One region of the Pseudomonas sp. DWP3-1-2 genome, then DNA from elsewhere that is predicted to be linked to it. Evidence: predicted binding sites of a transcription regulator. Region 1 holds the regulator's gene; the other holds the start of a gene.

Region 1 (7,461 bases):
GTCCATGAAGCCTGCCCGCTGAACCTGGCGCCGACGTCCTCGACGACGGCCGCCCTGGTGATGGGCGATGCATTGGCCGTCGCATTGCTGGAAGCCCGTGGATTCACCGCCGAGGATTTCGCGTTCTCCCACCCCGGCGGCGCGCTGGGCAGACGCCTGCTGCTCAAGGTCGAGCATGTCATGCACGTGGGCGATGAACTGCCCAAGGTGCAACGAGGCACATTGCTGCGTGAATCCCTGATGGAAATGACCCGCAAGGGCCTGGGCATGACCGCGGTTCTCGAAGCCGACGGACGACTGGCGGGAATCTTTACCGACGGCGACTTGCGCCGTACGCTGGATCGCCCGTTCGATATCCGCCTGACGACCATTGATGAAGTCATGACGGTCCATGGCAAAACCGCCCGCCCCGAAATGCTGGCCGCCGAAGCCTTGAAGATCATGGAAGACAACAAGATTGGCTCCCTGATCGTTGTAGACGAAAACGACCACCCCGTCGGCGCGTTCAACTTGCAGGATCTGCTGCGCGCAGGCGTCATGTGATGGGAGACGTGATCATGACCACAGAGTTGCTGCAACGAGGCAAGCACATCAAGCTGGCCGTTTTCGACGTCGATGGCGTGCTGACTGATGGCCGCCTCTACTTTCTGGAAGACGGCAGCGAGTTCAAGACCTTCAATACGCTGGACGGCCAGGGCATCAAGATGCTCATTGCCTCGGGAATCGTCACTGCCATCATCAGCGGCCGAAAAACCCCGGTCGTAGAGCGTCGCGCCAACAATCTGGGCATCGAGCACCTCTATCAGGGTCGCGAAGACAAGCTGGTCGTTCTGGATGAATTGCTGGCCCGGCTCAATCTGAATTACGAACAAGTCGCCTATCTGGGGGATGATCTGCCAGACTTACCCGTCATTCGCCGTGTCGGACTGGGCATGGCGGTCGCCAATGCCGCAGACTTTGTACGACAGCATGCCCACGGCGTTACCAGGGTACGGGGCGGCGAAGGCGCAGCTCGCGAGTTCTGTGAACTGATTCTCAGCGCGCAGGGCAACCTTGAAGCCGCCCACGCCGCCTACCTATAGAAGCCATTTATGTTCAGTAAAAAAATTCGATCATTTCTGATCTTCGGCGTATTGGCGGCCCTGCTGGCCGCTGCCGGGTATTGGAATATCAGCCCTGAAAGCTTCATGGACCAGCCTGCGGCCTCCGTGGACGAAAGCGCTATCGACTTTTACGCCATCAACGCCCACAGCGTTCAGTACTTGCCCGACGGCAAGCTTCAATACGAGATGACGGCCGACAAGGTCGAGCATCTCAAGGCTACCGACGTCACGCTGCTGACCACGCCGGACCTGCAAATGTATCGTGGCACCCTTTATCCGTGGCACGTCCAGAGCAAGACAGGCGAGGTTTCCCCTGGCGGAGACCACGTCGAACTGATCGACTCGGTTCGCATAGCCCGAACCGATGATAAAAACCGCACGACCATCATCACCAGTAGTCGGATGACGGTATTCCCACAGAAGCAATATGCGCAGACCGAGCAAGCCGTTAGAATCGACGGGGCAGGCGGTGTGACGACGGCCAAAGGGATGAAAGCGTATTTGAACGACGGCAGGATGGACCTGCTGTCCAACGTAAGAGGACAGTATGAGGCTCGTTAAAACCCTTCCTTTCTTGCTCGGCCTGGGCGCAGCACTGGGAAGCGCGAGCGCCTGGTCCCTGCCGACTGACCGCGATCAGCCGATCCACATCCAGTCTGATGATGCACAGCTTGATGATAAACAAGGCATAGCCACCTACAAAGGCAACGTCATCATCACGCAAGGCTCGATGAAGATCACCGGTAACACCGTGACCATCACCCGTAATGCTCAGGGCGAAGTCGACGTGTTCACGTCCGTCGGCAACCTGGCTTATTACGAGCAAAAGCCATCGGTGGACAAGCCTATTGTTCAGGCTTACGCGGTCACCATCCAATACTATGCATCGCAGGATCGCATCGTGTTGATCGACAAGGCCAAGGTCATCAATGACGGCAACACGTCCGAAGGCGAGAAGATTGTCTACGACACCGTGAAGCAGATCGTCAGCGCTGGCCGCGCCAATGGCAACAAGGTCACGACACCGCGCCCGCGCATCGACATGGTTATCCAGCCGAAAAAGAAAACCGACCAGCAGAAGGCCCAGTAAATGGCGACGCTGAAAGCCCAGCATTTGGCTAAAAGCTACAAGGGCCGTCAGGTCGTGCGTGATGTGAGCCTGTCTATCGACAGCGGCCAGATCGTTGGCCTGCTCGGGCCCAACGGTGCCGGCAAGACCACCTGCTTTTACATGATCGTCGGGCTGGTGCAGGCCGATCAGGGTCGCGTACTGATCGACGACCTGGACGTGAGCCACCAACCCATGCACGGTCGCGCACGCGCGGGCATCGGCTACCTGCCTCAGGAAGCCTCGATTTTCCGCAAGCTGTCCGTCTCGGACAACATCATGGCCATCCTTGAGACCCGCAAGGAACTGGACAGCGCGGCGCGGCGCAAGGAACTGGAAAGCCTGCTGCAGGAATTCCACATCACCCATATTCGCGACAACCTGGGGATGAGCCTGTCCGGTGGCGAACGTCGCCGGGTTGAAATTGCACGCGCCCTGGCTACTTCACCGAAATTCATTCTGCTCGACGAACCTTTCGCCGGCGTGGACCCGATTTCAGTCGGCGACATCAAGCAGATCATCCATCACTTGAAAGCCAAGGGTATCGGCGTTTTGATCACCGATCACAACGTTCGGGATACTCTGGACATCTGCGAAACCGCTTACATCGTCAACGATGGGCAACTGATCGCCGAAGGCGACTCGGAAACCATTCTGGCAAATCAACTGGTGAAAGAGGTCTACCTCGGTCACGAGTTCCGCCTGTAATTACTGTGGTGCCTCGCCCCTCCAAGCGAGCAATGCCTGGATGTTTTCGATGATGATGCATTAATTGCCATCACACTCTAGGCAAACACTTTGGTTTCAGGCATATAATTTGCTTATGCAGGCGCTCCGGCGCCCCGGTAGTGGATGGCGCGTGTGCGCCGGCGAATAAGGTGTTAAGCCCCAGCCATGAAACCATCGCTAGTCTTGAGAATGGGCCAGCAGCTGACGATGACGCCGCAGCTGCAACAGGCCATCCGCTTACTCCAGCTTTCGACTCTGGATCTCCAACAAGAGATTCAAGAGGCGCTGGAGTCCAACCCTATGCTGGAACGCCAGGAAGAAGGAGAAGACTTCGACAACGCTGACCCCCTGGCCGACAGCGTCGAGCAAAAGCCCAATCCCGACGTTCAGGAGCCGACTTATCAGGAACCCGCCCCTACGGTAGACAACCTGGAAGAAGGCGACTGGAACGAGCGCATTCCCAATGAATTGCCAGTGGACACTGCCTGGGAAGACGTCTACCAGACCAGCGCCAGCAGCCTGCCCAGCAATGACGATGACGAATGGGACTTTACGACTCGCACGTCCGTGGGTGAAAGCCTGCAGAGCCATTTGCTCTGGCAGCTGAATCTGGCGCCCATGTCCGATACCGATCGTCTGATTGCCGTGACGCTGATCGACTGCATCAACAATCAGGGTTATCTGGACGAAACCCTCGAAGAGATTCTCGACGCCTTTGATCCCGAGCTGGATATCGAACTGGACGAGATCGAGGCCGTTCTGCACCGCATCCAGCAATTCGAACCTGCGGGCATCGGGGCGCGCAACCTCAGCGAATGCCTGTTGCTGCAATTGCGCCAACTGCCCGCCAAAACCCGCTGGCTGGCTGAAGCTCAGCGCCTGGTCAGCGACTTTATCGACCTGCTCGGCAGTCGCGACTACAGCCAGCTGATGCGCCGCATGAAGCTCAAGGAAGATGAGCTGCGTCAGGTCATCGAGCTGGTTCAGAGCCTCAATCCACGGCCGGGCTCGCAAATCGAATCCACCGAAGCCGAATATGTTGTGCCTGACGTTATCGTGCGCAAGGACAACGAGCGCTGGCTGGTGGAGCTTAATCAGGAATCGGTGCCTCGCCTGCGGGTGAACCCTCAATACGCCGGGTTCGTGCGCCGCGCCGACACCAGTGCCGACAACACCTTCATGCGCAATCAGTTGCAGGAAGCCCGCTGGTTCATCAAGAGCCTGCAGAGCCGCAACGAAACGCTGATGAAAGTCGCCACCCAGATCGTCGAGCATCAACGCGGCTTTCTGGAATATGGCGACGAGGCCATGAAACCGCTCGTCCTGCATGACATTGCTGAGGCGGTCGGCATGCACGAATCGACGATTTCCCGCGTGACTACGCAAAAATTCATGCATACGCCGCGCGGCATATACGAATTGAAATATTTCTTTTCGAGCCACGTCAGCACGTCGGAGGGCGGTGAATGTTCGTCCACGGCGATTCGGGCGATCATCAAAAAACTGGTTGCCGCTGAAAATCAGAAAAAGCCGTTGAGTGACAGCAAGATCGCTGGTTTACTGGAGGCACAAGGCATTCAGGTAGCTCGTCGCACAGTTGCTAAATACCGCGAATCACTGGGCATTGCGCCATCCAGCGAACGCAAGCGACTGATGTGATCCGGCCGGGTAAAGACAGGGTGCGCACAACCCGCAGTCGTTTTTACCCGAGCCAGAGCTGCAAGCCAAAGCGTTCCAGTGGTAGGCAAAAGCCTGCCTCTTTATGCACTGGCAATAAGGAGAAAGCGGTATGCAAGTCAACATCAGTGGACATCAACTGGATGTGACCGACGCCCTACGCGACTACATCACCGAAAAACTCGGACGACTGGAGCGCCACTTCGACAAGATAACCAATGTGCAGGTCATCATGGAGGTCGAGAAACTGAAACAGAAAATCGAAGCCACCCTGCACATCCCTGGTGCGAAAGTGGTCGCCAATGCGGAACATGACGACATGTACGCGGCGATCGACCTTCTGACCGACAAGCTCGACAGACAATTGCTCAAGCATAAGGAAAAGCAGATCGGCCACCTTCAAGGTGCGACGGCTCGCTGATACCCCCCACATGATCCGACTTGAAAACATCCTGACCCCCGGCCGTTCACTTGTGAACGTGTCGGGTGGCAGTAAAAAACGTGTACTCGAATCCATTGGCAATCTGATCGGCAAAGAAGTGCCTGATCTGGATTCGCAAACCGTGTTCGAGAGCCTCGTCGCCCGGGAAAAACTCGGGTCAACCGGCTTTGGAAACGGGATTGCGATCCCCCACTGCCGTCTTGCCGGGTGCTCGGCGCCCATCAGCGCCGTGTTGCGCCTTGATGCTCCTGTAGAATTCGACGCTATCGATGGCGCGCCAGTGGACCTGCTATTTGTCCTGCTGGTCCCTGAAGCCGCCACCGATGAGCACCTTGAGCTGCTGCGCCAGATAGCCAGCATGCTTGACCGCACCGATGTGCGTGAACGCCTGCGCAGCGCCCAAAGCAGTGAAACGCTTTATCAGGTGGTGCTGGACGTGCAGAGCGGTAACTGACCATGCGCATGATAATCGTCAGTGGCCGTTCAGGCTCCGGCAAGAGCACTGCACTGGACGTGCTGGAGGACAGCGGCTTCTATTGCGTTGACAACCTCCCTGCTGGCCTGCTGCCCGAGCTGGCCGAGCGCGCGCTGATCAATACGGAACTGGCCGAGCCGCTGCTCGCCGTGTCCATTGACGCCCGCAATCTGCCAAGCCATCTGACGCGCTTCCCGCAAATGCTTCAGGAAGTGCGCTCGCGCAATATTCAATGCGACGTGCTTTATCTGGATGCGGACGAAGCCACGCTTTTCAAGCGTTTTTCGGAAACCCGACGCCGTCACCCGTTGAGCACGGCCAATCGTTCACTGGCCGAAGCGATACGGGACGAAACCACGCTGCTGGGCCCGATCATCGATCTGGCCGATCTGAAGATCAACACCACGCACCTGAACCTCTATCAATTGCGCGACGCCCTGAAGCTGCGGCTGCTGAACAAGCCAGAACCGGGCACCGCCTTCCTGATCGAGTCGTTTGGATTCAAGCGCGGCATGCCCGTGGATGCCGACCTTGTGTTCGACGTGCGCTGCCTGCCCAATCCTTACTGGAAACCTGAGCTGCGCGAGCATTCAGGTCTGGAACAACCGGTTGCCGACTACCTCGCCGCACAGCCCGATGTCGAGGAGATGTTTCAGGACATCTTCGCGTACCTCAACAAGTGGCTGCCCCGCTTCGCGGCCAGCAACCGCTCGTACGTCACCATTGCCATTGGCTGCACCGGCGGGCACCACCGCTCTGTTTACCTGACCGAGCGCCTGGGTCAAGTCTTGCATCAATCCCTCAAGAACGTTCAGGTCCGCCACCGCGACCTAGGCTGAAAGGACTTCCACTGCGATGCCCGCTCGTCAAATCACCATCATCAACAAGCTGGGCCTTCATGCCCGTGCAGCCGCCAAATTTGTGGGCGTGGCCGGCAGGTTCCCCTGCCAGATCAGAGTCGGACGTGCGCCTGACAGCATGGTCGATGGCAAAAGCATCATGGCCGTTATGATGCTGGCCGCCGGCAAAGGCACAGAAATCCATTTGTCGACCGAAGGCGAAGACGAACAGGCTGCGCTGGACGGACTCGTCGAGTTGATCAATAACAGGTTTGATGAAGGGGAATGACCGAGCCGCCTGGCTTCATTGAATCATCTGCGTAAAAAAGCCCGATCCAGGATTGACTCCGGATCGGGCTTTTTCGTTAGAGAAGGATTTAGCCCTTCTTCACAAACTCTGATTTCAGCTTCATTGCGCCGATACCGTCGATCTTGCAGTCGATGTCGTGATCGCCGTCAACCAGGCGGATGTTCTTGACCTTGGTACCGACTTTGACCACGAGGGAGGAACCTTTGACTTTCAGGTCCTTGATGACGGTGACGGTGTCGCCATCCTGCAGCGTATTACCGACCGAATCCTTGATGACTTTGACGTCGTCGGCAGCTTCCGCAGCGCCTTCGGCGGACCATTCGTGCGCGCATTCCGGGCAGATCAGCATGGCGCCGTCTTCGTAGGTGTATTCGGAATTGCATTTCGGGCAGGCAGGTAAGCTCACGGTGATTCTCGCGTCAAAGGGTAAAAACCATGGATTATAAGGGGTTTTTCCCGATGCCGCGTCACCAATCTCGGCAGTGCCCGGCGCGGCCCGTCCAGGCTTCAGTACCCCGCACGCCCACTCAGGCCAGGGCGGCCTGATAACGACGGGAAACTTCGGCCCAGTTGATGACGTTGTAAAACGCATTGATGTATTCAGGTCGGCGGTTCTGATAGCGCAGGTAGTATGCGTGCTCCCACACATCCAGCCCCAGAATCGGTGTATTACCGCTCATCAACGGGCTGTCCTGATTGCCGCTGCTTTCCACCACAAGATTTTTCTCAGGCGTAACGCTCAACCACGCCCAGCCGCTGCCGAAGCGCGTCAACGCCG
Region 2 (7,461 bases), on a different contig from region 1:
AGGCCTCCGATAAAAGTTAGGCTTGCTTGCGGGCCTGTCCGGCAATGCGGTGTCGAAACAGCAACACACCCTTGGGGCGTCGCCCTTGGTGGTTCACATGATTTTGAGGGGCGGCATCTTTGTCTACGGGTAATTTGGATTTCGAACAGTTCCGGGTCTTTCTGGAAAAAGCCTGTGGCATCCTGTTGGGTGAGAACAAGCAGTACCTTGTTTCCAGCCGCCTCAACAAGCTGATGGAACAACAGGGCATCAAATCTCTGGGGGAGCTGATTCAGCGCATCCAGACTCAGCCTCGCAGCGGTTTGCGTGAGCAGGTCGTGGATGCCATGACCACCAATGAGACCTTGTGGTTTCGTGATACCTATCCGTTTGAAGTCATGAAGAACAAGGTGTTGCCGGAGTCGATCAAGGCCAGCCCGGGCCAGCGCTTGCGAATCTGGTCGGCGGCTTGTTCGTCCGGTCAGGAACCCTATTCACTGTCGATGACCGTCGATGAGTTTGAACGCAGCAACCCGGGCCAGCTCAAGGCCGGGGTGCAAATCGTTGCCACTGACCTTTCCGGCCTGATGCTCACCAATTGCAAATCGGGGGAGTACGACAGCCTGGCTATTGGTCGAGGCTTGTCTGCGGATCGATTGCAGCGTTATTTCGACTTGAAGACCCCGGGCCGCTGGGCTGTCAAGGCACCGATCAAAAGTCGCGTGGAGTTCCGCGCGTTCAATTTGCTGGACAGCTACGCAAGTCTGGGTAAGTTCGATGTCGTGTTTTGCCGCAACGTGTTGATCTATTTTTCTGCCGAAGTGAAAAAAGACATCCTGTTGCGGATTCACGGCACGCTCAAGCGCGGCGGCTATCTGTTTCTGGGGGCCTCCGAAGCCCTCAATGGTTTGCCTGAGCATTACCAAATGGTTCAGTGCAGCCCTGGGATCATCTATCAGGCCAAGTAAATCGGCGTGATCGGTAAAAGGGTCCGTCGCAGGCTGTGTGAAATCTGCGCGGCGCTCAAGAAAAATGCTCCGTATCGAAAGATGCGGAGCATTTTTCGTTATGGCTGACATCCAGGGAAAGTCCTCGCGAGTGCATTCGCCTCTGGTTCTCGAACGCGATTCGGCAGGCGGCAATGGCAAAATTACGGCGCTCGACTTGCCGCATAGGGGCTGAGTAGCGGAAATACCTTGCCGCTTTTCTGGCATTGCCGTGCCTGGGCAGCCTCCAAAGCCCCGGTTTGCGGGAATACGGATACTGGCACGCTGATTGCTATGTCACTGATAACGAAAATCTGGTCAACCGGTAAAGGTTTCCCGACATGAGCATCAGCTTCGATAAAGCGTTAGGTATCCATGAGCAGGCCCTCAACTTTCGCGCCAAGCGCGCCGAGGTGCTGGCCAACAACATTACCAATGCCGATACGCCCAATTACAAGGCTCGTGATCTGGAGTTCTCTTCCGTGCTGGCCGCTGAAAGCGACAAGGTCAAGAACGGCACGTTTGCGTTGAACATGACCAACAGTCGTCACATTGAAGCAGAAGGGGCCGGCAATACCGATGGCTCGCTGTTGTACCGCACGCCTTCTGCGCCTTCGCTGGACCAGAACACCGTTGACGCCCAGGTCGAGCAGGCCAGCTATGCAGAGAACGCCATTGGCTTCCAGGCAAGCTTCACGTTGCTCAACAGCAAATTCAAAGGGTTGGTTGCAGCCCTTCGCGGAGAGTAATTCATGTCTCTAGCCAACGTTTTCAATATTGCCGGCAGCGGCATGAGTGCCCAGACCACTCGTTTGAACACCACCGCCAGCAACATTGCCAACGCTGAAACCGTGTCTTCGAGCCTGGATCAGACGTACCGGGCGCGTCATCCGGTGTTTGCCACTGTGATGCAGAACCAGGGTGCCGGTGGTGGTTCGTTGTTTCAGGATCAAGGTGAAGCCGGGCAGGGCGTTCAGGTGACGGGGATTATCGAAGATACCTCCAACCTCGAAGCGCGCTACGAACCCAATCACCCTTCCGCCGACAAGGACGGGTACGTTTACTACCCCAACGTCAATGTCGTCGAAGAAATGGCCGATATGATTTCCGCCAGTCGGTCTTTTCAGACCAACGCAGAACTCATGAACACCGCCAAAACCATGATGCAAAAGGTCCTGACCCTCGGTCAGTGATAAGGGGCGAAACAAATGGCCGTTGAAGACGTATCAAGCAGTTTAATCAGCTCCCTGCAGAACCCTACCCCGACCACTACCAATTCAGGTACCGGCGCGCTGGGCAAGGATGCGTTTCTGCAGCTGCTGGTGACGCAGATGAAGAACCAGAACCCGCTGGACCCTCAGGACAACACTGCATTCGTTGCCCAGCTGGCGCAGTTCAGCAGTCTGGAAAGCATGCAGAACCTGACTGCTTCGGTGGATTCGATTGCCTCTTCCTACACCTCCTCTCAAGCACTGCAGGCGTCTTCTTTGGTCGGCCGTTCGGTGGTTGTGGAAACGGGGTCGGCGGTGGTCGACACCACCAAGGGGATGACCGGTTCGGTGGTGGTACCGTCTTCGGCCACCGGCACAACGGTGAAGATATATGACTCCAGCAAGACTCTGGTCGACACGGTGGACTTGGGTACACAGGCTGCCGGTACGACCAGCTTCACGTGGGATGGCACTGACAGCGCTGGGGCGCCGGTTGCTTCCGGCACTTATAGCTTCGTTGCCAGTGGCAGCATTGATGGCAAGGGCACTTCACTGGCGACGTATCTGCCGGCCACTGTCAATAGTGTGACCACTGCCGCCGCTGGCGGGGAAATGACTCTCAATCTGGCAGGCGGTACCAGTATCGGCCTGTCCAAAGTGCAAACAATCGGAATTTGAGCCGACTAGACGGCGAAGGAGTGTTACATGTCATTCAATATCGGTCTTAGTGGGCTCTACGCGGCAAACAAAAGCCTCGACGTCACCGGCAACAACATTGCCAACGTCGCGACCACCGGCTTCAAATCTTCCCGTGTCGAGTTTGCCGATCAGTATGCGCAATCGATTCGCGGCACCTCCGGTACCACCAGTGTGGGCAGTGGGGTCAGAACAGCGGCCGTTTCCCAGCAGTTCACTCAGGGTACGTTGACCACGGGTACCGCTAATAGCCTTGACCTGGCAATCAATGGCAACGGCTTCTTCATGCTCAGTAACAACGGCGAAAAGCTTTACACCCGTTCCGGCGCTTTCCACACGGATAAAGATGGTTTTGTCGTCAACAGTTCGGGTCAGAACCTGCAGGGCTATAACGTTGATGCCAATGGCAACGTTGTCAACGGTGTGCTCGGTAATCTGGTGGTCGACTCTGCCAACCTTGAGCCCAAGTCAACAACCTCGATTACCAATGAGGCCAACCTGAACTCGACGACAACGACTCCAACCGTTACGCCGTTCGACCCGACCCAGACCAGCACCTATAACGTCAAATACAGCACCCCGATTTATGACACTCAGGGCAACGCCCACACGCTTGATCAGTATTTCGTGAAGACCGGTACCAACGCCTGGTCCATGTACTCGCTGGTTGATGGTCGAAGCATCAGTGACCCTGTCAACAGCACCGCTGCTGACGAGGTCAAGCTGACGTTCGACTCCAGTGGTGCACTGATCACCAGTGGTGTCGGCGCGCCCGTGGGTTCGGCCAACGTGGCAGTCAATGCCGACGGCACCTTTCAGGTGAATAACTGGCAGCCAGCCACACAGGTGGGTACCGGAACCACCGCGACCTGGGCGCTTAACGGTGCTGAGGGCACGGCTGACGGTATCCGGCTCGACATGTTGGCAACCACACAGACTGCGTCGGTAAGCGGGTTGAGCAGTCAAAGTCAGGATGGCTATGCAACGGGCCAGATCAGCGCCATGAACGTGGACGCGACCGGCAACCTGTTCGCTACTTACACCAACGGACAGTCCAAGGTCATTGGTCAAGTCTCCTTGACCAACTTCGCCAACGTCCAGGGCCTGGCACCTGCTGGTGGCACCAACTGGCGTGAAACCTATGCCTCTGGCGTGCCTGTCAGCGGCGCGCCTGAGTCAGGTACCTTGGGGTACATCACGGGTCAGGCGCTGGAAGACTCCAACGTCGACCTGACCGGCGAGCTGGTTAACCTGATCAAAGCGCAGAGCAACTATCAGGCGAACGCCAAAACCATTTCGACCCAAAGCACTATCATGCAGACCACGATTCAAATGACATAATGATTGCAGTCGGTTGAGTCATGAAAGACCCCTTTTCGAAGGGGTTTTTTTATCGGGTTTTCAGAGAAATATTCAGCGCCTATTTCACAAGGTTTCAACTTAGAGATTCATCTCACTTTGCTTATAGAAACTTCCTACTTACGTTGCTGCGAGAATAAAAACTCCTCAATGAAAGTGCCGTGTATGCGGTTTGGGAGTTTCTATGTCATTAAATGTTTCCGTCGGCGGTATTCGGGCGGCCAATAAAAGGCTTGAAGTCGCAGGTAATAACATCGCCAATGTGGGTACCGTGGGTTTCAAGTCATCTCGTGCGGAGTTCTCCGCGCTTTACTCTTCGGCGCACATGAGTAACGGGCGCAGCGCCGTGGGAGATGGGGTGAGGTTGGCCAATGTGTCGCAGAACTTTAATCAAGGCACTTCCATGGCGACCCATGGCAGACCTCTGGATATGCGTATTCAGGGCAACGGTTTTTTCGTGGTCAGTGATGGCGGTGCTCTTGCGTACACGCGAGCAGGCGCCTTTCTCAAGGATGCTGATGACTTCATCGTGGACAGTGAAGGAGGGCGCTTGCAGGGTTATGCCGTGAGCGACACGGGCGAGGTTATTGCGGGTGTGCGAACGGATCTTAAAATGGATACGTCGGCCATGGCGCCCAAGTCCACAACCCGCGTCTCGGAAACCATTAACCTGGATGCCTCGTTGAAGTCACTCGCGGCATTGCCGGTATTCGATCCCCTGGACCCCTCTACTTATACCCGAGAGACCGTGCGGACAATTCAGGATAAGGGCATTGGCTCGACGCCGCCTGCCGATCACGAACTCAAACAATACTTCGTCAAGACCGATGAGCATCAATGGTCGATGTACGTGTTGATTGATGGTCGCAATCCTGTTGATCCTTCCAGTACCCGCCCGTTACACGTGACACTCAATCAGGCACCCGATGGAAAAGTTACCTATTCGGGAAATGCGGATCACATCAAAAAAGTGTCCGATACGGAGTTCTCACTGATCGGTTGGAAACCTGCCCGGCAAACGGGTGGTTCCTGGAGCGCGAGTGCGGCACCCAATGACGGGGCCGTTTCATTATCTTTGCTGGATGGCTCGGCCAGCACGTTGAACGAGAATGATCCCGTCATGGCGCGTCCTGTTCCGCTGTTTGATGCGGCGGACATAAAAACTTATAACAGTGTGTTCCCCACCGCCATCTATGACAGTCAGGGAAACCAACATCTGCTCAAGCAGTACTTCATCAAGGACGGCCCCAACAGTTGGCAGATGCAGCTTTCGGTCAATGATCGAAACCCGGTGGACCCCAGCTCAAAGCAACCGCTGACCGCCAGCGTTGTGTTCAATACCGATGGGTCCTTGAGGTCGATCACAGGTTCTGCGGGGTTGATGGCGATCGGCGACGGCAAGCTTCAAATTCAAGGCTGGGTGCCGGCCAAGGTTCGGGATCAGGGGACCGGTCGTGAACAATGGTTTTCCAATGGTGCGGTTGCCGGTGCGGACGGCATCACCCTCGATATGAGCAAGCTCAGCCAATATAACGTCCCCACGTCGCGCACATCGCCGCAGGCCGACGGCCATGCGGCGGGTCAGTTGGTGGGGTTGAACCTTGAGCGCGACGGCACGTTGCAGGCTCGATTCAATAACGGATTGAGCCGGAACATTGGGCAGGTCATGCTTGCCAGCTTTGCCAACGAGCAAGGATTGCAAGCCCAAAGCGGCACTCGCTGGACTGAAACCAACGCGTCAGGGATCGCCAACTACGGCAATGCCGGGGTTGGCACCATGGGCAGTATCGTCGGCGGGGCGCTGGAAGGTTCGAACGTTGAACTCAGTGAAGAGCTGGTTGAGCTGATCCAGGCGCAAACCGCTTATCAGGCCAACTCCAAGGCGATCTCCACCGAGGTGACCGTGCTGCAGGCCCTGATGCAATCCATTTGATCGCAGCGTACCTGGCGGACGGCGAGTTCTGTCCGGTCAGATCGAGCAGTCGGACTTGATGAAAGCCCCGTGCAAACGAATCCAGCCCTTGCCGGGGCTGATTTGCGCACAGACAACGCGGTCTGCGCCCTGCCATTTGTAATAGCGAGCTGTCTTGGCCTGAATGCTCATTGCACTCATGACAAGCAGCGCTACGACGATCAGTCTGAAGCCGGTTCGGCTGTTCATTGAGGTCCCTGCTGCGCTGGCGAGCGCGGTGCCTGCAAGCGTATCACTGCGGTGAGCTGTTGGAGCGGCTTTTCCTGGCAACACCTCTTAAGGCAACGAAGTTTTTTTGGCGGCGCACTCGCGTGCCGGACCAAATACGGCAGTCTGCCGCCGCCTGCGGGACCCGAATCCGCGCACGCACAGTCCGTGCGGCCCAAATTGCTGGAAAAACAGCGCTTTGTATCAGTGCTGACAAGTTGGTTCGATAATTGCTTTGTCCCTATCAGAACAGCTACAGGCGGCAAGCGTCTGTCAGAGGAGGAAGACTGTGGACAAGTTGCTTTACGTCGCAATGAGCGGTGCATCCGAAAACGCCATTGCGCAAAAGGCTCATGCCAACAACCTGGCAAACGTCTCAACCGTCGGTTTCCAGCGTGACCTCGAGCAGGCGCGCTCGATGCCCGTTTTTGGCGAGGTTCAGCCTTCGCGCGCATACGCCATGAGCGAGCGTCCAGGCACTGACTTCAGTGGCGGCGCGATGATGGACACCGGGCGCGACCTGGACATTGCAGTCAAGGGTGATGGGTGGATTGCCGTGCAGACGCCTGACGGTGGTGAGGCCTACACACGCACTTCCAGCATGAACATTGATGCGTTGGGCGTGTTGCGCGATGGCAGCGGATTGCCGGTTATGGGCAACGGCGGTCCTATTGCCGTGCCGCCTCAGCAGCAGATCGAGATCGGTGCCGATGGCACGATCAGTATCCGGTCTCTGGGCGAGACGCCAACGGTCATGGCACAGATCGATCGCATCAAGCTGGTCAGACCCGATACCAAGAATATGGAAAAGGGGCCTGATGGCCTGATGCACACCAAGGACGGCGCGGCCGCACCGGCTGACGCAACCGTTCAGGTCGAATCGGGCTTTCTGCAGGCAAGTAACGTCAACGCCGTGGACGAGATGACTTCGGTGCTGAACCTGGCCCGCCAGTTTGAACTGCACGTCAAGATGATGAAGACCGCTGAGACCAACGACGAGTCCATGGCTCGCGTCTTGCAGCTTGGCTAACCATTGACAGCTTGCGCCGAT

The links. The regulator sigma-54, encoded in region 1, starts transcription at its own class of promoters, with help from an activator protein. The targets are predictions, from matches to a motif close to ANTGGCATNNANNTTGCTNT.
Region 2: a site for sigma-54 is predicted at 1,242-1,261, ahead of flgB (flagellar basal body rod protein FlgB). Genes of this name have one in related genera too.

What each region holds. Positions count from the first base shown of each region.
Region 1 covers NZ_JAFCTZ010000002.1:82,261-89,721, reverse strand. The annotation lists gene ACP7B0_RS06270 (KpsF/GutQ family sugar-phosphate isomerase) at 1-543, shown strand, start outside; gene ACP7B0_RS06265 (KdsC family phosphatase) at 558-1,082, shown strand; gene lptC (LPS export ABC transporter periplasmic protein LptC) at 1,092-1,664, shown strand; gene lptA (lipopolysaccharide transport periplasmic protein LptA) at 1,651-2,193, shown strand; gene lptB (LPS export ABC transporter ATP-binding protein) at 2,194-2,919, shown strand; gene ACP7B0_RS06245 (RNA polymerase factor sigma-54) at 3,106-4,599, shown strand; gene hpf (ribosome hibernation-promoting factor, HPF/YfiA family) at 4,730-5,038, shown strand; gene ptsN (PTS IIA-like nitrogen regulatory protein PtsN) at 5,049-5,513, shown strand; gene rapZ (RNase adapter RapZ) at 5,516-6,373, shown strand; gene ACP7B0_RS06225 (HPr family phosphocarrier protein) at 6,390-6,662, shown strand; gene ACP7B0_RS06220 (zinc ribbon domain-containing protein YjdM) at 6,751-7,089, opposite strand; gene ACP7B0_RS06215 (superoxide dismutase) at 7,211-7,461, opposite strand, start outside.
Region 2 covers NZ_JAFCTZ010000005.1:306,255-313,715, reverse strand. The annotation lists gene ACP7B0_RS14875 (chemotaxis protein CheV) at 1-20, shown strand, start outside; gene cheR (protein-glutamate O-methyltransferase CheR) at 120-947, shown strand; gene flgB (flagellar basal body rod protein FlgB) at 1,307-1,714, shown strand; gene flgC (flagellar basal body rod protein FlgC) at 1,718-2,158, shown strand; gene ACP7B0_RS14855 (flagellar hook assembly protein FlgD) at 2,174-2,854, shown strand; gene flgE (flagellar hook protein FlgE) at 2,882-4,213, shown strand; gene ACP7B0_RS14845 (flagellar hook-basal body complex protein) at 4,416-6,164, shown strand; gene ACP7B0_RS14840 (hypothetical protein) at 6,201-6,392, opposite strand; gene ACP7B0_RS14835 (flagellar basal body rod protein FlgF) at 6,700-7,440, shown strand.